Regions from separate parts of the Exiguobacterium sp. s35 genome, predicted to be linked through region 1. Evidence: riboswitches for the same ligand, from Rfam matches in the RefSeq annotation. Region 1 holds a riboswitch; each other region holds the start of a gene.
The links. Region 1 has a riboswitch for S-adenosylmethionine ahead of msrA (peptide-methionine (S)-S-oxide reductase MsrA). Riboswitches for the same ligand answer to the same signal wherever they lie in the genome.

Region 1 (7,954 bases):
AAATGAGCTCATTCATTATCGTCTTGACGATGAACGGAGAGTTAGAATTTCATTTGCTTCAGAAGAGAATCAGACGAAAGTGATCGAGGTATTTGATACAGAGTCGATGAATCCGATTGAAATGCAAAGAGAAGGCTGGCAGGCAATTCTCGACAATTTCACTCGGTATGCGAATGAATTTAATAAGTAGGTCGAATAATTTAAACTAAATACCGGCAGGGTCCATGTTGAAGTTGATATGGATTCTACCGATTGTCATTATAAACATCCAAAATTACTCATTACATAGAGGGTGAAAACTCTAAGTTTAATGAGGGTGTATGACAGTTTGAAGTTTCTGTAGGATATCAATTATTAGAGAAAATTTTAATAGATAGTTTAAAATCGGTTCTTCATTTTTACATATAAAAGGATGAATACATTTATCACAAAAAAGATAAAAGCACTAAACACTCCCGTTACAGTTGCAAAATTAATGACTCCTTCTGTAAATACTGACAAATCGAATATAAGGCCGTAAGGGAAAACGAAAAAGGCACCAAACATCAAGTGCATCAAAAATGAAGTTATTTTTTTGATTTTGAATGTCATACGTTGACTTAGAAACTCCTAAAAAATAGAGGTCATTATTCCATAAGTGAAAATAATAGGTGAGGCATAAAACACATACATAAAAACAATCTGAAAATAAGTAAAATCTTCAAACACAGGTATGAAGACTGGCAGAGAAAAACTCAGAATAATTGAAGATAAACAGGCTACCATCAATTTTTGAACAATCATTTGCTTCTCCATACGAAAGAAATGACAAACGCAATAAAGCCTCCGATTACAACAATATAGAATAGCGAGTAGAAAACAAACTCGCCGATATCTTCAAGACTCTTAAACGTGTTCTCTACAATCATTGGTTCAGATAAAATCCCAATCGTCACGATCGGCAGAAAAAGAATCCAAAACCGTTTCCAAAAATATGAGCTGTATGACGTCGATTGATGTGAAGTCAAATAAAAAACCTCCTTATAAAAAGTTCCATACTTTACCATATTGTAACACGTGAATTGTATGAATAAATAGATAGAACTGAGTGAAATAATTTTTCTCATACAAAAAAACAGCGAGGACGTCAAACGTCCAGGCTGTTTGATATCAGTTATTCATTCGACGCGCTCAATTCACCCGTCCCGAACGTCGCACTAAAAGCACGGCACCAGATCACTACGGTGCTATATTCTGACAGATCGACATCTGCCGGAACTAAATAGTTTTGGTTTCCTGTATTCCCTTTAAGTGCGCCAAGTCGAATCCCTTCGGACGTCTCTTGCCCGGGTTTTGTCAAATAGACAAATAAGTCAGGTCCGTTCGTCGTTTCAAACTCTTCAAATCGTAGATACGTCCCGTCTTCTGCCTCGACGGAGCGAATCGTGCCGGTCGTCTCATAATTTTTCTCCCCGTCCATAAACACACCTGCTACTTCGGTTTGACTCGGTTGTGCTTCCGGTGTCTCGGTTGTCTCTTCCTCTGTCTCTTCTTCTGGAACAGGCGTCTCAACAGCTGTCGGTGGTAGTCCTTCATCGACGGTCTCTGTCAAGAAAAGCGGTGAGATGAGCCACCAGGCGACGGCGATCACGGCTACGCCGATTACACCGATGATGAGTTTCGTACTTGTTTTCATGTATGAGTCCTCCTTTTCGGATGTATGAACCATTAATAGCCTTTTCCCGATTATTGGGCTTATAAAAGACGCGAATGTTAAAATTCGCGTCTGATGACCGTTATACGGTTTCGGTCCAGTTCTCTTCGATGAACGTGTCCCGTCCTGAGATGGCCCGGTCTTCTTTATAGTGTTTTGGGTTCTTTTTATGGTAATCCTGGTGATACTCTTCCGCTTCGAAGAATGTCGTCGCCGGAGTGATTTTTGTGACAATCGGTGCCGTGAAGCGACCACTTGCCGCCAATACGTCTCGACTCGCTTCAGCCGCGATTCGTTGTTCCTCCGTGTGATAAAAGATGGCTGGGGCATACTGAGGCCCGCGGTCTTGGAATTGACCACCGTCATCGGTCGGGTCGGTCTGAATCCAATATAGTTCGAGGAGACGCTCATATGAGAACAAAGATGGGTCATATGTGATCTGAACGACTTCTAAATGACCAGTCGTTCCCGTTTTGACTTGCTCATACGTAGGATTGTCGATATGTCCGCCCATATAGCCAGATACGATTCCTTCAATCCCTGGTAATTCTTCAAATGGTGTCACCATGCACCAAAAACAGCCGCCTGCGAATGTTGCTTTTTCCATACTGTCGTTCCCTCCAAATCGTCATTCAACAAAAAAGCGCTCACGTCGGAAGACATGAGCGCTTTCGTCATATCGTCCAAGGTTTCCCTTGCTGGTCGTAGCACCTTGCCTGTGGCAGGTTGCTGTGAAGTCATGGAGCCAGATCTCTCGTTCACTCTTGATATCGATATGTAGTTGGTGAGAGCATCATACCACCCTCAAAATACTTTCGTCAATGATTCGGTTTTCGCTTCAACTGAAAAATCGTCAAGACGATGATGAATCCGATCAACCCGATTGAAATGAACGGACCATATGGCACATTCTCGCCGTATAACTGCAAGAAAAATAGACCGAACACAGCGAGAAGCACGAATATGTAGGAGCGTGTCATAGGAACCTCCTGTTTTTTCTTAAGTGTAACAAGAACACATCGACTTGGCGATAAGAAAAGGAAATCAGGCATAGAGCACGAATAAAGTGGGAGAGATAAAGGAGGAATGTAGGATGGAACAAATCCAATTACATGAACTGACGATTGAACGTGCACATCGTGGATATAAAGAAGGACAATTCACGGCACGAGACATAACAGCGTATTATCTTAGAAGGATTGCTGCATATAATGAGCGACTTCATGCCGTCATCCAGGTGAATCCGGACGCACTTTTCGAGGCAGAGGCGGCAGACCGGGGCTATAAAAAAGGGGTACGCAAACCACTACTTGGGATTCCCGTATTGATCAAAGATAATATCGAAACGGGCGGACTGATGCGGACAACGGCAGGTGCTGCCGCGATGCGACATCATTTCGCAGGTCGGGATGCCGAGCTCGTCAAACGGTTACGGGCTGACGGGGCCATCATTCTCGGTAAAGCAAACCTGTCCGAATGGGCCAACTTCTTGACAGAAGACATGCCGAACGGTTGGAGTGCCGTCGGTGGCCAGACGATGAATCCGTATGGGGACCAACTAGATGTCGGGGGATCGAGTTCTGGATCGGCTTCGGCGGTTGCAGCGAACTTGACACTCCTTGCCGTTGGATCTGAGACGAGCGGCTCGATTGTACACCCGAGTGTGCATAATAGTATCGTCGGAATCAAGCCGACCGTCGGCTTGATCAGTCGTTCAGGAATCATTCCGATCTCACGTTCTCAGGATACGGCTGGACCGATGGCGCGTACCCTTCGTGATGCGGTCGTTGCGTTACAGACAATGTGTGGTGAAGATTCGGCTGATCCTGCGACATGGGAAACTCCAGTCGGACCGCCTTATGTGACATGTCTCGATGTCCGTCAAGCGGTCGGGATGCGTGTCGGATTTATCAAGCCAAATATTTCAGACGAAGAAGTCGGTTTGTATGAACAGGCACTTCGATTGCTGCGTCAAGCCGAGGTTGAACTCGTCGAGATCACGTTACCAAAGCATACAGCATTAGAACAGGCAGATATTTTGTTTGATGAGTTCAAGCTTGGGATTGAGGCGTATCTTGCGAACACAACTGTGCCATTTAAGACGCTTTCAGACTTAATCGAATGGAACGCGGACCACCCCGAATCGATTCCGCACGGGCAGACCATCTTTGAACAGTCAGATGCACGTTCAGGGCGTCTCGTCGAAGCTAGTTATCTCGACCGTCGGATTGATGATGTTCATCTCGCAAAAGTGGACGGAATGGATGAGCTATTAAAAGGGCAAAAACTGGACGCAATCGTCCTGCCACATGACATGAACTATGACATGGCTGCGAAAGCAGGACACCCGACAATCACGGTCCCTTATAAACGAAAAGAGAGCGGGGCCCCGTTCTGTCTATCGTTCACGGGAACGAGCTTTGCGGAAAGAGATTTGATTCGTGTCGCTTATGCGTTCGAACAGTTCATCACACGACCGACGCCTCCAGATTATTCGTAAGTTGCACCCGTCTCTGACGTCCGCTACAATGGTACGTATGCGGATTAGAGAAAGGACAGGTTAGAATGAAATCATCTATATACGGGTTGACGTTCGATCAGCTCACAAACGAGTGCACGGAAGCAGGATACGGTGCCTTCCACGCACGTCAAGTCTGGGACTCGCTCTACATCGATCGAGTCAAATCGATGGACGCGCTGAACGTCCGTGACGAAGTACGCGATTACTTAACTGAGAAATACGTCATCTCGACACAAGAACTGTTCGTCAAACAAGAAGCGGGCGATGGGACGGTCAAATTTTTACTTAAATTGCATGATGGTCACTATATCGAGACGGTGCTCATGCGTCATAAATATGGTCGGTCGGTCTGTGTGACGACACAGGTCGGTTGTAACATCGGCTGCAGCTTCTGTGCGAGCGGCTTGTTGAAAAAGACACGTGATTTGACGGCTGGTGAGGTCGTCGAGCAAATCATGACTGTCCAACATTTCCTCGATGGAGAAGGAGAAGGGGACCGTGTCAGTCATATCGTCGTTATGGGAATCGGTGAACCGTTCGATAACTTCGATAACTTGGTCGACTTCTTGCGCGTCGTCAAAGATGAGCGTGGTCTTGCAATCGCTCCACGTAAAATCAACGTGTCGACGAGTGGTCTTGCGGACAAGATTTATAAGTTTGCGGACCTCGACTTACGCATCAACTTGGCGCTCTCTCTGCATGCGCCAAACGATGAATTACGCACACGTATCATGAAAATCAACCGGGCGTTCCCGCTTGATAAACTCATGCCGTCGATTCGCTATTACGTCGAGAAGACGAATAAACGGATCACATTCGAGTATATCTTGCTATCGAAAGTGAATGATTTACCGGAACATGCGGAAGAATTGGCTGATTTGATTGAAGACATCAAAGACAAGTCTTACATCAACTTGATTCCGTATAACCCGGTCAACGAGCATATTCAATATGAACGAAGCACACCTGAAGATATCATGGCATTCTATGATATCTTGAAGAAACGTGGCGTCAACACGGGTGTCCGTCTCGAGCACGGGACAGACATCGATGCAGCTTGCGGTCAGCTCCGCAGTAAGCATATGAACGTCGAGGGTACGAAGTGACGAGAGGCCTCTCCGATAGCGGAGAGGCCTTTTGTTTACCTTTTTTGACCGACATACTGGATGACGGAAGAGTCACCGTGATGGAGTGACCCTTCTTCGCGCCATACAACCACCTCATGTAAGATGAGCGGTACGAAATCGTCCTCTAGTTGGTGGAACAATTCTTCAGAATAGAGAAATGAGACGTCTTGTGGTCCGCCTGTCCCGTAAGCGAGTTGATTTGTAGAGTACACTTCGGTCAGGAATACACCACCAGGTCGAAGCGTTCTTTGAATTCCGGCGAACACCTTTTCTCTGACATGTTGAGGAAAGTGGCCGAAGATACAGATGACCACATCATACGCATCTTGCGACCAATCCGCTTCATTCAAGTCAATCTGTTTCGTCTGAAGGGAGACGTTTCGCGAAGTTGCCAAGCGCTCCGCTTTTTCTAGTCCTACTTTCGAAGCATCCCACATCTCGACGTCGAATCCGAGTGTGGCGAGCCACACGGCGTTCCGACCTTCTCCTTCAGCGATGGCTAACACGCGTCTCCCTTCAAGCTGGTGTGTTGTGATGTAGTCGCGTAAAAATTGATTCGGCTCGGTCCCATACACATATTCATCCGTATTGTAACGTTCGTTCCATTTCGACAAACCATCCACTCCTCTCACTTTTCCTTAAATATAGCAAAACAATGAGACTCAGATGGAAATCCTTCACGATTTTCTGAATTCATGCTTAGTCCAGTTGGGAGAGGGGAATAGATTTCTGAACTAATGGATAGAGTGGAGGCTAAGTAATGGAGAGAGTAGATGCGTCGTTGTGGATTCGGGTACGTAATACGCTAGGTGAAGGTCCTTGTTGGGATGCTGAGTTGAAGCGTTTTTATTGGGTGGATATCGAAGGTCATACGTTGTGGTGGTATGACGAGCGAGAAGACGAGATTTCTTCTTTTGAGGTCGGGAAACAAGTCGGTTTCGTCATTCCAAAAGTGACGGACGGTGTCGTCCTTGGTCTAAAAGACGGGATTTATGAATGGGATGAAATCAATCGGGAGCTAAATAAAATTGTCGAGTTGGATGACCCTGATGGTCGATTACGTTTTAACGATGGGAAAGCTGACCCATATGGTCGTATTTTCGCAGGTACGCTCCATCTTGAGGATGAAGAAAACCAAGCAAAACTGTATCGAGTCGATCGAGATGGAACGACGACAACACTCATGGATGAGTTGACCCTTTCGAACGGGTTGACATGGTCACCTGACCATTCGGTTTTCTATCATATCGATACACCGACTGAGAAAATTCGGAAATATGATTTTGATTTGAAGTCAGGAACGCTCTCGAACGGAGAGGTCGTCGTTGATTTTTCCGAGGAAGAAGGTTTTCCTGACGGGATGACGTCCGATTCTGAAGGTTGTCTATGGATTGCACATTACGCTGGTGGACGAGTGTCACGTTGGGACCCGTCAACAGGCGAAAAGTTACTTGAAGTCCATGTTCCCGCACCAAATGTCACTTCATGTGCCTTTATCGGAGATGGACTCAATCGATTAGCTATCACGACGGCTCGTGAAGGAATGGATGAGGAGGCGCTTTCCGAATATCCAGATGCGGGATCGGTATTTATCGTCGACACAGAAGTGAAAGGGATGCCATTGTATCGTTTCGGTCGCTGAGGAGGAAATACGATGGTGAAACGACTGTTAGTTCGAGCTGGAATTGGGTTGGCAGTTGCTGCAGCGGTCAAGATTGGGATTCAAAAGTTACAAGAAAATCGAACGCGTGAAGAAGATCATTCGTATCTCGATCCGAAGTGGGATGAAGTGCCAAGTATTGATTCGGATAAAGATGAGGATGAGGTCGGATTGACTCAACTCGATTCGATTTATCGGGCTGAATGGCAGGCGAATGCTTATCCACGCTCGGAGGCAGAACGAAAAGCATTGGAAGAATAATTGTATGTTCTTCAAAAACACGTCCATGTGGCGTGTTTTTTATTGACAAAAGTAAGGAACGACTCCATTATACAAAGAGTAATGATTACGATTTAATGGAGGTCCATCATGAAACGAATTCCAATTACAGTACTTTCGGGTTATCTCGGTAGCGGGAAGACGACACTGCTCAACCACATCTTACATAACCGAGAACATAAAAAATATGCGGTCATCGTGAATGATATGAGCGAGTTGAATATCGACGAGAAGCTGATTGATCAGGGCGGGTTCTCGCGGACCGATGAAAAGCTAGTCGAACTCTCGAACGGGTGTATCTGTTGCACGCTGCGGGAAGATTTGTTGACGGCTGTCTATGACTTAACAAAAGACCGTGAGCTCGACGGGATCATCATCGAGTCATCAGGAATCTCTGAACCAATTCCTGTCGCGCAGACATTCACGTATGCCGATGACGCTCTTGGGATTGATTTGACGAGCCGTGTGTACATCGATGCGATGGTCACGGTCGTCGATGCGTACCGTTTCTTCAAAGATTTCAATTCTGGTGAATCGCTCATGGAGCGTCAACAAGCCGTCGACACCGGTGACGTCCGTGAAGTAGTCGATTTGCTCGTCGATCAAGTCGAATTTGCGGATATCATCGTATTGAATAAGGCGGACCGTGTGTCCGAAGGGGAACTACAGGAGAT
Region 2 (7,954 bases), on a different contig from region 1:
TGACCGTTCCGTTGATGACGTTTAAGCCTTTGAGGAGCGCGTCGTTTTGAAGAAGTGCCGGGAACACACCTTTTTGTGCACATTCGATGATATATGGCATCGTCGCGTTCGTCAGCCCCATTGTCGATGTGCGTGGTACAGCGCCAGGCATGTTGGCAACAGCGTAATGCTGGACACCATAGCGCTCATATGTCGGTGCATCATGTGTCGTAATGTGATCGATTGTCTCACAAATTCCACCTTGGTCAATGGCGACGTCCACGATGACTGAACCTGGTGACATGCGTTGTACCATTTCTTCTGTGACAAGTTTCGGTGCTTTTGCGCCTGGAATCAGAACCGCACCGATGACAAGATCACTCTCCGCCACTTGTTTCGCGATATTATATTTGTTCGAGATTAACGTGTTGATTGTGTTTCCGAACAAGTCGTCGATTTGACGAAGACGAGCCGGACTAATATCCATCAACGTAACGCTCGCACCGAGACCGATTGCGATACGGGCTGCATTCGTCCCGACGACACCGCCCCCGATGACCGTGACGTTCGCACGAGGTACACCCGGGAGACCTGACATGAGGATTCCTTTGCCACCGTGCGGTTTTTCGAGGATCTGTGCCCCGATTTGAGCAGCCATACGACCTGCGACTTCACTCATCGGTGTGAGAAGCGGTAACGTCCGATCGACTTCTACCGTCTCATACGCGATTGCAGTGATTCCTGATTCGACGAGAGCTTTCGTCAATTCTGGTTCCGCCGCTAAGTGTAGATACGTGAAGAGCGTCAAATCAGGACGGAAGTATTGGTATTCAGACGGCTGTGGCTCTTTGACTTTGAGCGCAAGTTCGACGCCTTCCCATACGTCTTTCGCCGTTTCGACGATGGTTGCGCCAGCATCGATATATTCCATATTCGTGAAACCACTGCCGAGACCAGCATTTGTTTCGACGAATACGTCATGGCCAAGTTCCGTTAACATAAATGCACCCATCGGTGTCAAAGCCACCCGATTTTCATTGTTTTTAATCTCTTTTAATACCCCGATTTTCATGGAACATTCCCCTTTCATTCCGTTGACACAAATTGTTCACACCCCTAGTATAGACCCATTTGAAAACGCTGTCTTTATCATGGATTCTAAAAACGAAGACGCTCACTTTGTGAAAAAACACAAAGCGAACGTCTAGTCTTCTAATCGATATTGACCGGCTTTAATCGCCAAATAAATCATGGACCGCTCGGGTAGTGAAACTTGCGTGATATTCGTCAACTCTTCGATGCGTCGAATCCGATACAAGACGGTATTCGGATGGATATGAAGATGAGCAGCGACCCGTTTTACGTTCCCGTCGAAATAAAAATACCATTCGAGCGTCTTCACGAGTTCGGTCTGATGGGATGAATCATAATGTTGCAACCGTTCGACGGTCGGATGGGTCTCTAGTCGAAGGCCGATGCGACGGGCGAGTTCCGGGACGAGTTGATAAATCCCAATCTGTTCGAAAGCGCGAGAAGTCGCGAGTTCGAGAGGGAACTTACGACGAAGTGTCGTGACGCGTCTTGCTTCTTCGGCTGCGGCGTATAACATGTCACTTTCGAAAAAGCGTCGACTGATTCCGAGCCGTGGCTCGGATTCGGTGAATTTGTCTTGAAGTAACTGCTCAAACCGTTCCGCCCAAGCGAGCAATTCTACTTCTTCATCGGAGAGTTCGGATTTCATATAGTGCCACACAAGCAACTGCTGTCCATCAATGGCATGTAAGACGACCTCGATTGCCTCCTGTGTCGCGAGCACATAATGCAGACGCTCAGCGAGTTGCGGGGTGATTGGTTGGGCACATTCGATAATCGTCAACCGGCTTGCGACGGCGATGGGTGCAAGTTCGTTCAATCGTTCGCGATTGGCATCAGAGAGGGTCGGGGAAGCGAGGACATCTAATAAAAAGCGTTCGAGTTCCGCGCTAATACGCCGTTCGTGCATCGCGATCGTCATGAGCAACTTTTTGGCAATGGTCGCTCCTTCTTGCAAGATGGCCAATTCTTGATTCGTGAACGGGTTCGTTCGAGCCAGGCTCCAAATATAGCCGAGCACTTCGTCATGTTGTTTGATGACAATTGCCGCACGTTCTCCTAGCCCGACAGCGAGACGTGCCGGAATGACGACAGGTTCATCCTGGTCAATCACTTCTCGTAAAATCCCGCTTTCCCATAAATCTTCGATGACGGCTTCTGGGACACGACGACCGATGATCGTCGCGATTCTGGCCGGATCGGTCGAATCGGGATGGGTGCTATAGGCGAGCAATTGGTGGTGACGGTTCTCGATCGTAATGGGTGCTCGAATCGCTTGACCGATTGCCTCAGCGAGTGTATCGAGAGACTCGTAAGATTTCTGCAAAAAAGGCATGTCGATTCCTCCTCTCTCTGAGTATAACTTCTTCTTTGTGAAACTTCACAAAAAGAATCGAGAGTGTGAGAAATGACATACCTTCAGTGGATTACATTGGGAAGAATAAGCCGACGGCGAGACCTAATAACGCCCCGACGATGACCTGGAACGGTGTGTGACCGACGAGTTCATTCAAGAGTGGGGTCTCGTGTTTAATTCCTTTGAAATAATCATTCAGCAGTCGAGCTTGAAAGCCGACCGCTTGCCGAACGCCGGTCGCATCGTACATGACGATGGTGGCGAAGACGACAGCGAGAGCGAATATGCTCGAGTCGATGCCTTCCATCCGTCCGATTGCCGTCGCGAGTGCCACGACCGTAGACGAGTGTGAGCTTGGCATACCGCCTGAAGCGAACATGATTTCAATTTCAAAATCCCGTGTTTTAATAAGTTCGGTTACGAGCTTGGCTGCTTGGGCGATAAACCAAGCGAGAATCGCGGCGAGTAAAGGTTCGTTAAACATGCATCTATTCACTTCCTGTCTGACATAGTATCTTCACTATACCCGAAAGCGGGGCAGGCTAGACGTTAAGATTTCGTCAAAAAAAGGTGTCATGGACGGCTTGTCCATGACACCTTTTGGTCGATTTTTGTTACCCGACTACTCCTTCAGTTTCCTGAAGTTTCTCTGCAATGTTATCGATGATATAACGGTTGCGTGGGTGTTCTTGACACTCTTTCGAGCATGAACGCATTTGTTTCGGTTCACACTCTTCACAACAGAAATGCTGTACATTGCACTCCGGGTTGGCACAATTAACGTAACGAACCGTCTCTGTCCCACAGTGCATGCAGTGCGAAACAACAGTCGGGTTCACAGAGTTGACAGGGACGTTGATGCGCTCATCAAAGACGTAAAGCTCACCATCCCAGTTTTCTCCTTTTGTCGCTTCGTCTTTTCCATACATCGCGACGCCACCTTTTAAGTGGAAGATGTTGTCGTGACCTTGGTCACGCATATATGCTGTAAATTTCTCGCAACGGACGCCACCGGTACAGTACGTGAGAAGTGTTTTCCCTTCGTAGAGGTCTTTGTTCTCTTCGAGCCATTCCGGCATGTAACGTGAAGCCTCTACATCGATTTTGATCGCGTTTTTAAAGTGACCAAGTTCGTACTCGTAGTTGTTACGAACGTCGAGGATGACGACATCATCACGATTCATCATCTCTTTCCATTCTGCTGGTTCGAGGTATGCACCGTGTTGTTTCGGCACATCAAACTCGCCATCAAAGCGCCACGTCACGAGCTCTTTCTTGTGACGGACAAAAATTTTCTTGAATGCATGCTCTTCGACTTCATCGATTTTGAACTCGATATCGCTGAAGAGTGGGTTTGCTTTCAAGTCATGCATGTATTGCTCAGTTTGTTCCCAAGTACCAGAGCACGTCCCGTTAATTCCTTCGGAGGAAATCAAGATACGTCCTTTGATGCCGAGGTCTTTACAATACTTCAAATGTTCTTGCGTGAGTGTTTCTGGGTCTTCGATATTGACGTACTTATAGTACAGCAAGACCCGCATTGGTTTTGTTTCCATATTGTGTTGCTCCCCTGTGTTCAGTTTTTTGCAGGAAAACGAACGTTGGGTTGTGTCGTTCGACGAATAGACTTGCCTGCAACCACAAGTCCATTATTATATGATAAATATCACGACGAATTTTCGCAAATGGTTTTTAATTTTTTTTGACGAATGCAGGGAGATGCGTCTTGTAAATCGAAATCGGGTAATAGAGTAATAGTAACGAAAGTTGAAGGTGGAACAACTATGCTCACTTCTCTCCAACAGTACATCATCCAATTAATCGAATGGTTGCAAAGTTTGCCTGGCGGTCCTTGGGCCGGACTCGGCGCTCCGTTTTTAGAAGCCATCTTTCCGTTTTTGCCACTCGTTTTAATCATTTCTGCGAATGCGGCGACATACGGTTTTTTACTAGGAGTCCTTTTATCGTGGATTGGGAACCTTCTCGGAACGATTGTCGTCTTCGCAGCCGTCCGGTATGTGTTCCGAAAACCGATGACGCGCTGGCTCGAAAAACATAAGGCGGCGGTTTATTGGTTAGAACGAATCAATCATATGAGTCCGATTTCACTCGGATTCTTGTATTCACTCCCGTTCATCCCGGTCAGTTTGATCACTTATTTGCTGGCGCTCATTCAGATGCCGCTCCGCACATTCATTTTAGCGGCAGGATTCGGGAAACTACTCGTCGTCGTCATTTTCTCTGTCATCGGGGATCAATGGGAAGAGTTTATTCAAAGTCCATTTCGTTTATCGATGCTCGGTCTTCTTTTGGTCGCATTATGGGCCATCAGCCGGGGACTAGAAGAAATTCTCAAACGACGCGCTTTCAAGAAACGAAACGAGCAATTGAAACAAGAAATGGTCACGAAACGACAAACACCCCTTTGAACAAGGGGTGTTTTCGCTTAAGACTGTTTTTTAAAGCGCGGGAAGTTGAATGCGATGGCGATCCCTCCACAAATAAAGAGGAGGAACGGATAAAACATGAACGGCACGAGATCCGGCGATGCGGTCTTCGTCAGCTCTGCCGCTATGAGGAGTTGTGCTCCATATGGCAGAATTCCTTGTACCCCACATGAGAAGATATCGAGTACGCTCGCTGATTTTTTCCGTTCGATATCATATTCGTCCGCAATGTTTGCGGCAAGCGGTCCGGCTACGAGAATCGAAATTGTATTGTTTGCCGTCGCCACGTTCGTCGCGCTGACAAGACCAGCGATACTCCACTCGGCACCGGCACGTTTTTGGATTCGTGACGTCAACGCGTCACGCAAATACGTGAGTCCGCCGTTGTGCGATATGAGTCCGACGAGTCCGCCCATGAGTAACGTCAGAAACGAGATTTCGGCCATGCCGACCATGCCGTCGGCGATAGCGGTCACGAATGCTGTCACCGATAAGCTTCCGTCGAGGAGACCGATGATACCAGTGAGCGTGATGCCGCCCAAAAGGACGAGAATAACGTTCAGTCCTGTTAACGCTAAGCCGATAACCGCGAGATAGGGAATCAGTTTATACCATTCGAATGCAGCGACATCGACCGTCGACTCACCGTTCGATAAGACCGCTAGTAAAATCGTCGTGATGATAGCGGCCGGTAAGACAATCCAGAAGTTTGTCCGGAACTTATCACGCATGTTCGTCCGTTGCGTCCTTACGGCGGCAATTGTTGTATCCGAAATGAACGAAAGGTTGTCCCCGAACATCGCGCCTCCGACAACTGCGGCGGCTGCGATGGCGACGTTCACGCCACTCTCTTCATGAATACCGAGAGCGATTGGTGCAAGTGCCGCGATCGTTCCGGTCGATGTTCCCATCGCCATTGAAATGAAAGCAGCGATGACGAATAGTCCGCTCAAGAGAAGCGATGGTGGTAAGAGCGTCAACGCGGCGTTGACCGTCGCATCGATGGCGCCAATCGATTCGGCTACGGTTGAAAATGCACCGGCGAGTAAGAAAATAAAAATCATAATGATGATTCCCGGATTTCCGGCACCTTGTGCGATGCGCTCCACGGTTTGTGTCGCACTTCCTTTTGTCATGAATGCTGCGACTAGCAATGCGATGATCGCTGCGACGAGAACTGGGAACTTATAAAAATCCCCATAGTAGACACCTGCCCCGATGAAAAAGAGCAAAAAGACGAATAACGGCAAAAGTGCCCACTTGTTGGCTGTTGGTTGTTCCAAAATAATCACCTCACTAAAAAATAAAAAGGACCTTTTTCTCAAGAAAAAGGTCCTTCGTGCGAAATACCCTTTTCATCTTTCGAGCAATACGCCCGCTGGATTTGGCACAGGTTCCCCGCTGCCGAGACTTCACAGGGCCAGTCCCTCCGTCTCTCTCGATAAAAAGTGAATCTATCTAATTATTAAACACGTTCCCTAACGTACCTGTTTCGAATCCGGTTGTCAACCTAAAAACTCCCCAATTCGATGTGAAAAAGGGGAGTTTACGTCGTTAAATTGTTGAAGTGGGCTACTCGGTTCCGCCCTGCGTATTTTCCACCGACATAGAGCGCACGGTCAGCGTTTCGAATCGTGTCATCTAGACGCTTGTTCCCGAATGCTTCAATCGTATCGACCCCGATAGACGCGGTCACAGAAATCTCATGATGGTCAACAAGGAACGGTTTCGCTTCGATTTGGTGGCGAATCCGTTCTGTGATCTCGATGGCTTGGGTCATGTCGCAATGGTTGAGTAGTAAAATGAATTCTTCGCCGCCATAACGAGCGGCAAAGTCATCCGTTCGAAGTACTTGCCGAATGCGTCGACCGAATTCTTGTAACACTCGGTCACCGACCTGATGACCGTACGTATCGTTAATTTTTTTGAAGAAATCAATATCGAGCATGGCGACAGATATCGGATACATCGACATATCCGATATTTGTTGAATGCCGTATTCATAAAACGCACGCGCGTTGGCAAGAAGCGTCAAACTGTCTGTCCGGCTCTCGGTATAGAGACGATCCCGCTCGTGACAACGGCTAATCGTTCGATTGAACGATTTTAACAACTTGATGATTTCATGCTGAATGATTTTCGGATATGCGTATACGGGTTCTCCCGTCATGACGATCCATGTACGAATCTCTTCGATTTCCTCCGAACGGACAGAAACAAAGCTATGATAATCGTCATGGAAGGCGTCGGAAAGTGCGGTATCCCATTCAAACCGCATCTCATAGTCGAGAATTTGCTCGATTGGTTGACTCATCTCAAGCAGTGCAAAGACGACCGGTCGATCGATGGGCTGTCGCGTCTTCAAATCGAAGTAGAGCGTGCGGTCGAACAATTTGAACTCGATATAACCTTCGTCGTAATGGTTCAACTGTTCACACTGACTTAAAAAGACTTCGATTGCTTGCGCCTCACTCTGTGACAAAGAGACGGCTTCTTTAGCTTCATCATATTGCTCGATCAAAGATTTGAAGGCGTCTTGCCGTTCTTTTTGAATGAGAAGTCGTTTAATGAAGAACGTCAAGGCAGCGGCGATACTACTGACGACCAGTAAACTCGTCTCCCGGAAGAATGATGCCGCTAGAATGAAGGTCAAACTGACGACGTATGTGTAGAAAGCGATTTTCATAAAATCGCTCAATGCGATGTCGACGCGGAACCACCATTTCACCTGATATTTTTGGAATACCGTGTTTAAGAAGATGGCAAGGAACAGTCCGGCAAGCGGCACGAACGAATCTTGCGAATAAAAGTCGAGACCGGTCTCGCCACCAAGGGCGAGATAAACCGCTGCCGGGATGACGATTTCTAAGTACGCCGTAATGGCATTCCAAGGATACGTGAAGCGGAAGCGACGGATGGCGACTTTCGGTTTCAAATTGGCGAATTGAAAGACGAACAACCCGATTTGGTTGACGATGAGTGCTGTTTCAAATCCAAAGAATAAAAATAAGATTAAGACGATACTTTCAGAAAAAGTGAAGTACACACCTTTGACTTCGATCGAGTCGAGTTGAAAAAT
Region 3 (7,954 bases), 380 kb from region 1:
GACGTGCTCTCGCTATTCGACCGTGTCCATATGAGTGGACGACCGGTTCACGTCCTCGGCTTTTCAAGAGGGGGCATGATGGCCCTCTCGCTCGCTTCCGAACGACCGGTCACGACGGTTACTTCATGGGCTGGCGTGACAAACCTCGAGTGGACGTATGAAGAACAGCGTTCGATGCGGAAGATGTTACGTCGGATGACGGGTGGGGACCCCGAGTCTGCAGAATCTGCGTATGTCGACCGTTCTCCGCTTTACAAGGAATGGGTCGCCCCGACACTGCTCATCCACGGTACGGACGATGAACAAGTTCGCTTACGTCATGCGACAGCCGTCGCCGAGAAATTAGGAGAACAGGCAGAGTTTTGGGTGCTCCCGTTCGGTCACCAGCTCCCGTTTTGGGATAAATGGGAGACGACCGAACAAGCGATGGATTGGATGTTGCGACAGGAAAAAGCACTGACTCGATAAAAAAATCGAGTCAGTGCTTTTGTGTTAGATGACGAGTGGTCCGGCTGCGATGACGGACTCACTTGCTTTCGTGAAGCGATTGAAGTTTTCTTTAAATTTCATGGCGAGTGCTTTTGCCTCTACATCATAACGAGCTGGGTCGCTCCACGTATCTCGCGGATTGAGCACGTCACTCGGTACACCATCGATGGCTACAGGAATCTCGACATTGAAAATGTCATGTTTCATCGTCTCCACATCACGAAGCTGACCGTTGACGGCGGCATTGACCATCGCACGCGTATAGGCGAGTTTCATACGTGAACCTTCGCCGTATGCTCCACCTGTCCAGCCCGTGTTGACGAGGTAGACATCCACATCGTGTTCTTCAATCAATTTACCGAGCATATCCGCATAACGCTCAGGAGCGAGCGGAAGGAACGGTGAACCGAAGCAAGTCGAGAACGTTGCTTGTGGTTCTGTGACTCCTCGCTCCGTACCGGCAAGCTTAGACGTATAACCAGACAAGAAGTGATACATCGCCTGTTCTTTCGTCAGTTTGCTGATTGGTGGCAAGACACCATACGCATCGGCCGTCAAGAAGACGATCGTATTTGGATGACCGGCACGTGATGGGAGCATCGCGTTGTCGATGAATTCGATCGGATATGCCGCACGCGTATTTTCAGTCAAGGAAATGTTCTTGTAGTCCGGCGTACGATCTTCATTCAATACGACGTTTTCAATCAATGAACCGAAACGGATTGCATCATAGATTTGTGGTTCGTTCTCACGCGAAAGGTTGATCGTCTTCGCGTAGCAACCGCCTTCGATGTTGAAGACCCCATCCGGTGACCATCCATGCTCATCGTCTCCGATTAAGTGGCGCTGTGGATCAGCTGAAAGTGTCGTCTTCCCAGTTCCCGACAACCCGAAGAAGAGTGCCGTTTCGTTTGCATCGTTGACGTTTGCCGAACAGTGCATCGATAAGACGTTTTGCTCAGGTAGCAAGAAGTTCATGACGGAGAAGATTGATTTTTTAATTTCGCCACCGTATTCTGTTCCCCCGATCAGAATTGTGCGCTTGGCGAATGAAACGAGAATGAACGTCTCTGAGTTCGTGCCATCCACTGCAGGATCTGCTTTATAACTCGGTGCATAAATCACAGTGAACGGATCGAACGCACCTTTCGTTGGCCATTCGCGTAGAAATAGCTGTTTTGCGAACAGACTATGCCATGCATATTCCGTGATGGCACGGACCGGTAACGTATAGTGCTCATCGGCACCAGCAGACGCTTCGAGGTAATAAAGTTTGTCTTTCTTTTCTAAATGGTTGAGTACTTTGTCGAGAAGTGCTGAAAACTTCTCTTCCGCGATCGGTTGGTTCACTTTTCCCCAATCGACAAGGTTGTTGCTGACTTCATCTTGTACGACGAATTTGTCTTTCGGTGACCGTCCGGTAAAAGCACCGGTGCTGACAGATAAAGCCCCGTCTTTTGTCAGTACACCTTCACCATTTTGGATGGCTTCTTCCACCAATTCTGGAACCGTCAAGTTCCGTTTCATGTCGGCACCATTAATTAATTCTTCGATTTTCAGGAGCGTTGTCGCCATCCTGAATCCCACCTTTCCCCTAAATAGATGTGGATGAAATCCGCATACTTCCGCGATTACGATTAATCAGTATGACATTTTTAATTATATGTGACACACTAATCAAACACAAGCGTTTCTTCTCTCTAAGTAAGCGCTTTCTTACAAAGACAGTTTATCACATTCTCTTATCACAAGGTGTTAAAAAACAGAAACGAATTAAAAAAATGTTTGACGATTCACAAACAGAAATGTTTTGCAAGTCGGTGAAAACTTTAACGAATTCGTCTGATTCCCTTGACATAATCGAGCGTCATTTATATGATGGTTTTCGTAACGGATACTCTTATTCTGAGCGGTGGAGGGAACAAGGCCCTACGAAGCCCAGCAACCGTCCGACATGAAGTCTTGTGCGGAAAAGGTGCTATCCTGAAGCGAAGCCATTAGCTTCGAACGATAAGAGGGTAAGGAAGAACGATTCAACCTTTCCCCATGTATGTCATCGGGGGAGGTTTTTTTCATTACCGTCCCAAAGCAACGCGTAAGGGGAACGAGTACCGTCCACATATCACCCTTATTATAGGAGGTTTTTTGAATGTCAAAATTGAACCGTCGACTTTTTACTTCAGAGTCGGTTACTGAAGGACATCCAGATAAAATTTGTGATCAGATCTCTGACTCGATTTTGGATGCCATTTTAGCGGAAGACCCGAATGCCCGTGTTGCGGCAGAAACGTCTGTCACAACGGGTCTTGTACTCGTAGCTGGTGAAATCACAACGTCAACTTACGTGGATATCCCGAAAGTTGTCCGTGAAACAATCCGTGAAATCGGATACACACGTGCGAAATATGGTTTCGATGCAGAAACATGTGCAGTCTTGACGTCGATTGACGAGCAATCAGTAGACATCGCGCAAGGTGTTGACCAAGCTCTCGAAGCACGTGAAGGTCAGATGACTGAAGAGGAACTCGATGCAATCGGAGCAGGTGACCAAGGTCTCATGTTCGGATACGCGACAAACGAGACACCTGAACTCATGCCGCTTCCAATCTCATTGGCGCACAAATTGTCACGTCGTCTTGCTGAAGTTCGTAAGAACGGTATGCTTGATTACCTCCGTCCGGATGGTAAGACGCAAGTAACGGTTGAGTACGATGAGGACAACAACCCTGTTCGTATCGACACGATTGTTATCTCGACACAACACGCAGAAGAGATCACACTCGAGCAAATTCAAGAAGACTTGAAAAAGTATGTCATCGAAGCAGTCATCCCGGCTGAACTCATCGATGCTGAAACAAAATACTTCATCAACCCGACTGGTCGCTTCGTAATCGGTGGACCACAAGGAGATGCAGGTCTTACAGGACGTAAAATCATCGTCGATACGTACGGTGGATACGCACGTCACGGCGGTGGCGCATTCTCTGGTAAAGATCCTACAAAAGTTGACCGTTCGGCAGCATACGCAGCTCGTTATGTAGCGAAAAACATCGTTGCAGCAGGACTTGCGGATAAAGCAGAAGTTCAACTCGCTTACGCGATTGGGGTAGCACATCCAGTATCAATCGCTGTCGATACGTTCGGCACTGGTAAATTGAGCGAAACAGAGCTCGTTGAACTCGTTCGTGAGAACTTCGACCTCCGTCCAGCAGGCATCATCAAGATGCTTGACCTTCGCCGTCCAATCTACAAGCAAACAGCAGCTTACGGTCACTTCGGTCGTACAGATATCGAACTCCCATGGGAGCAAACAGATAAAGCAGCAGTTCTTGAAGAAGGCGCGAAGCGTTTCGCGTAATCAACAAAAACGACCTTTCCACGGAAAGGTCGTTTTTTTAGGTTCAAGTCGTTGGAGGTGTCTGTTTATGATCATTCGATGACGAATCAGTTGAAGTGTTTTCTTGTCCAAGCGCGGTATCCTTCGCTTCGACGACTTTTTCACCGATGTCTTGTAAATCTGATTTGGCTTCTTGGGCCGTCTCGACGATTTTATTGACGTCTTCTTTGACTGTATCGACTTCTCCGACCACTTTTTCATATACGTTTTGAACGTCTGTTGAGACTTCCTGAATCTTTCCAGAAGCGGTCTTTACTTGTTCAATGACTTGAGATGCTTTCCCTGCTGGGTCTTGTTTGACTTCGTTCACGATGCCTCCGACCGAAGATTTTGCATTCGTAAGCGATTGTTTCGTCTGCTCCCGATTCGAAGAGCTAAGTAAGGCGAGGAGACCACCGACGAGGGCACCGAGTAACATCCCGGTCACAACGCTGATTTTTGGACCTCCTGCATCCATTTGGTCAAATTGACGGTTCGGATTCTCTGTTTGTTCGACTTTCGGGTCATGCTCTAATTTTGGTTCCATGTTGTTCCACTCCTTCATGTGATTGGCATTGCTAGTGTTATACCCTAGTCGATTGCGGACATAACGTTTTCTTATGAATCGTCATGAAAAAGAAACGAATGGCAGGATAAAAACGTGACGATAGGGAATGATACAAATAGATTGGCCAAAAGGGGGAAGCTGTCATGAACATGAGGGAAGCAGTTCCAGAAGATGCAGCATTAATTCGAACGATTGCACTTGCGACGATTTCAGAGGATGATTTGAATCGTTTGAAAGCAATGGAGCGCGCTTATCGACAAGAAGAGATTGTTCGAGCGATCAATTCGAGTGAAGAAGCACGAGAGCAATATTTTATCGTCGGCGAGTTCGAAGAAGATGTCATCGGATTTTGTCATGCCATCGATCGCGGTGACATGTGGGAGATGCTTCGTCTTTATCTTCACCCTGATTATCACCGGAACGGATATGGGGCAGCCTTTTTAAACTATCTCCAATCGAAAAAAACACAACCGATGGAAGTGTACGTTGAAAATTCAAATGACCAAGCGATTGCCTTCCTTTTGCATCAATCGTTTAAAGAAGTGAATCGGATCCAAGAAGAGGTATACGACCAACCGATGGAACTCATTCATTTACGATATCATCCGAGCTAAGCCTCCAGACGGATTTTTTTCAAACATCAGTTGCGGCTGATGTTTTTTTGATACAATACACATAGTCCATAAATGAGGTGACGGCAGCATGACATATGAAGAAGCACGAAAAGGGGTCATCGTCATCGTGTACCCGCTACAGTTCACGTCTCGGATTAGTGAGAACTTTATTCGCCGACTCCAAGACGAGTACGAGGTAATTGTCGTCCGTGACCAATCGGTCGGATTGACGGCAGATGACCATAAACAGCTCATCAAGCGAGCGTTGCGTGAGGCAGGGGAATACAAACTACCAATCCACGTCGTTGCATTCAGTCTCGGGGCACTTTTCACGAACCGACTCTTGCAAGAGTATGATGTGCCGCTTGGGAGTTTGACGTATATCTCTCCTTTATTTGATTGGCATGCCACTCGTCAAATGGGCGGATTGAAACAAGTCGTCGCGAGTGCTGTCGACCGTTTCCGACCAGACTTACCGCTCGGGATGATGACATTCACTGGTGGAGGCGAGGAATCGTCACGCTTCGGTGAGATTACGTATGCGCAATATCGAGAGATTGAAGAAGAAATCGTGGAACATCAAGAAGAGAAGAAGCACTTACCACGACTTCCGCTTGCTTGTTTCTACGCACCAGACGATCAATTTGCGGACGTGAAGTTGACGTTAAACGTCTGCCGGAAGATTGGTGGGGATCAAGTGTACATCCGTCGGTTGGAAGGATTCCCGCATTTTGGATATGAACGTTTGAACACCAAGTTTGCGGAGACATTGATGACGTTTTATGAATTGATTCAAGAATGACAGAAGGCGACTCGAATGAGCCGCCTTTTGCTTATGCGCGTTTTTCAATCGCCACGATGAATGGGGGATGATTGATTTGGTTGATGAAACCGTAGCGGAGGACGCCAGCCTGTTTTTGGTCGAGCGACTCCACGTAATGAAGCACTTCATCCCGTTCGACTTTTCCGCTCTCATGCCCGTGATAAATGACGATGACGATGACGCCGCCGACGGTCATGACCTCTAATAATTGAGATAACGCGGCAATCGTCGTATTCCCGTGAGTCGTGATTGATTTATCGCTTCCTGGTAAATAACCTAAATTGAAGACGGCAGCGGAGATGGGGCGCGTCTCGTTCGCGACGACCGCTTGAACCGTGTCGTGACTGTCATGAATGACGGATACCCGTTCATCGAGACCGGCTTCCTGTATACGTGCGCGTGTGGACGCGACCGCTTCTGACTGGATATCAAATGCATACACATGACCCGTTTCGCCCACTGCATTCGCCAAAAACAGCGTATCGTGTCCGTTTCCGGCGGTCATGTCGACGGCGACATGACCTTCTTCAAGGTGGTCATGTAGTAATTGTTTTGCAAAAGGTAGTACTCTCATTAATCCCATACATCTCATCCTTCTTTTTTCCTTGGAAAGAATCTCGTCGTTCCAATTCTGCACGGATCTTGTTTAACACCTGCATCTTGTGACGGCTCCAAAACGGACCAATCAATAAGTCAGGTGGGCCGTCTCCTGTCAAACGATGGACGATGACCTCGGGAGGTATACATTCGAGCTGATCGCAGACGAGGGAGACATAGTCATCTTCCTCCATCAAGTCGAGTAGGCCTTTTTCGTATTGACGGGCGAGCGGTGTATGCTTCAAGACGTGAAGTAAATGGATCTTGATTCCTTGTATGTCCATTTTAGCAACTTCTCGGGCTGTGTCGAGCATCATCTCAAGTGTCTCACCGGGTAAACCGTTGATGATATGAACACAGACACGGATGTTGTGGCGTCGAAGTTTTGCAAGACCGCTCAAAAATGTCTCGTAGTCATGTCCACGATTGATTTTTTTCGCCGTCGTGTCATGGATGGTCTGAAGGCCGAGCTCCACCCAAAGCGACGTACGTTCATTCAATTCTGCCAAATAGGCGACGACATCGTCTGGCAAGCAGTCCGGACGTGTCGCAATCGAGAGACCGACGACGCCTTCTTCTTGAAGTGCAGGTTCGTACAACTCACGTAACCGTTCGACCGGCGCGTACGTGTTACTGAATGCTTGGAAATAAGCGATGTAGTTGGCGTTCTTCCACTTTCGGTGAAGACGAGCCTTCACTTCGGCAAATTGAACGGGAATCGGATCGCAAGCATTTCCTGCAAAGTCACCACTCCCGTCGTCTGAACAGAACGTACATCCTCCTTTTGAAACGCGCCCGTCACGGTTCGGACAGGTGAATCCGCCATCGAGCGGGACCTTGAACACCTTTCCTCCATATTCTCGGCGATACGCCTCGTTCAACGTATGATATCGGTTTTGACCAAATGGATTCATTCAACATCTCTCTCCTTCCTTGCTCATGCTATCACAAATGAAAAATGACAAAACTTCATAATAAGTAATTTTTCTTGACACTTCTTTGGCATTCGTTTAGGTTTGATAAGGAAATCTTGTCGATTCGGCCATTTGTGCCGATTTTTTTTGATGTGAAAGAGGAATGAAAGGAGGACTTGGTGTGAACAATAAAATGCCAATTTCGGTATGGATTCTAGTCATTGCGATGGCGCTCAATACAACGGCGGCGTCTTTTTTATGGCCATTTAACACACTGTATATTCATGATTTTTTAGGTGAGTCGATGACACTTGCTGGGGTGGCACTTCTTGTGAACTCCGCACTCGCAATCGTCGGAAACTACATCGGAGGGACATTATTCGACCGAATCGGTGGAAAGATGACGCTCATGATTTCTGTCGGTTTGTTGCTTGCGAGCTCACTCGGATTTTTACTGTTCCACGCCACGTTCTTCGGCTATTTGGTGTGGCTCGGTATGATTGGGTTCTCAGGTGGACTCGTCTTTCCGACCGTTTACGCGTTTGCGGGACTTATCTGGCCAGAAGGTGGACG

Region 2: it holds a riboswitch for S-adenosylmethionine, as region 1 does, so the genes downstream of both, KNO75_RS11795 (Na+/H+ antiporter NhaC family protein) here and msrA (peptide-methionine (S)-S-oxide reductase MsrA) in region 1, are expected to answer to the same signal.
Region 3: it holds a riboswitch for S-adenosylmethionine, as region 1 does, so the genes downstream of both, metK (methionine adenosyltransferase) here and msrA (peptide-methionine (S)-S-oxide reductase MsrA) in region 1, are expected to answer to the same signal.

Annotation. Positions count from the first base shown of each region.
Region 1 is NZ_JACSKI010000001.1:836,923-844,876, reverse strand. Features, by position in the region: gene KNO75_RS04375 (SRPBCC family protein) at 1-190, shown strand, start outside; gene KNO75_RS04370 (hypothetical protein) at 780-1,007, opposite strand; gene KNO75_RS04365 (DM13 domain-containing protein) at 1,154-1,675, opposite strand; gene msrA (peptide-methionine (S)-S-oxide reductase MsrA) at 1,776-2,300, opposite strand; SAM riboswitch class I at 2,368-2,467, opposite strand; gene KNO75_RS04355 (hypothetical protein) at 2,512-2,673, opposite strand; gene KNO75_RS04350 (amidase family protein) at 2,787-4,193, shown strand; gene rlmN (dual-specificity RNA methyltransferase RlmN) at 4,259-5,320, shown strand; gene KNO75_RS04340 (class I SAM-dependent methyltransferase) at 5,356-5,964, opposite strand; gene KNO75_RS04335 (SMP-30/gluconolactonase/LRE family protein) at 6,102-6,983, shown strand; gene KNO75_RS04330 (hypothetical protein) at 6,996-7,262, shown strand; gene KNO75_RS04325 (GTP-binding protein) at 7,371-7,954, shown strand, end outside.
Region 2 is NZ_JACSKI010000002.1:266,278-274,231, forward strand. Features, by position in the region: gene ald (alanine dehydrogenase) at 1-1,051, opposite strand, end outside; gene KNO75_RS11775 (PucR family transcriptional regulator) at 1,184-2,407, opposite strand; gene KNO75_RS11780 (divergent PAP2 family protein) at 2,499-2,924, opposite strand; gene trhO (oxygen-dependent tRNA uridine(34) hydroxylase TrhO) at 3,043-3,984, opposite strand; gene KNO75_RS11790 (TVP38/TMEM64 family protein) at 4,213-4,857, shown strand; gene KNO75_RS11795 (Na+/H+ antiporter NhaC family protein) at 4,875-6,158, opposite strand; SAM riboswitch class I at 6,228-6,323, opposite strand; gene KNO75_RS11800 (GGDEF domain-containing protein) at 6,422-7,954, opposite strand, start outside.
Region 3 is NZ_JACSKI010000001.1:1,216,746-1,224,699, reverse strand. Features, by position in the region: gene KNO75_RS06330 (alpha/beta hydrolase family protein) at 1-468, shown strand, start outside; gene pckA (phosphoenolpyruvate carboxykinase (ATP)) at 493-2,064, opposite strand; SAM riboswitch class I at 2,387-2,506, shown strand; gene metK (methionine adenosyltransferase) at 2,639-3,847, shown strand; gene KNO75_RS06315 (hypothetical protein) at 3,891-4,412, opposite strand; gene KNO75_RS06310 (GNAT family N-acetyltransferase) at 4,577-5,047, shown strand; gene KNO75_RS06305 (alpha/beta hydrolase) at 5,136-5,849, shown strand; gene mnmM (tRNA 5-(aminomethyl)-2-thiouridylate-methyltransferase MnmM) at 5,881-6,453, opposite strand; gene mnmL (tRNA modification radical SAM protein MnmL/YtqA) at 6,407-7,381, opposite strand; gene KNO75_RS06290 (MDR family MFS transporter) at 7,563-7,954, shown strand, end outside.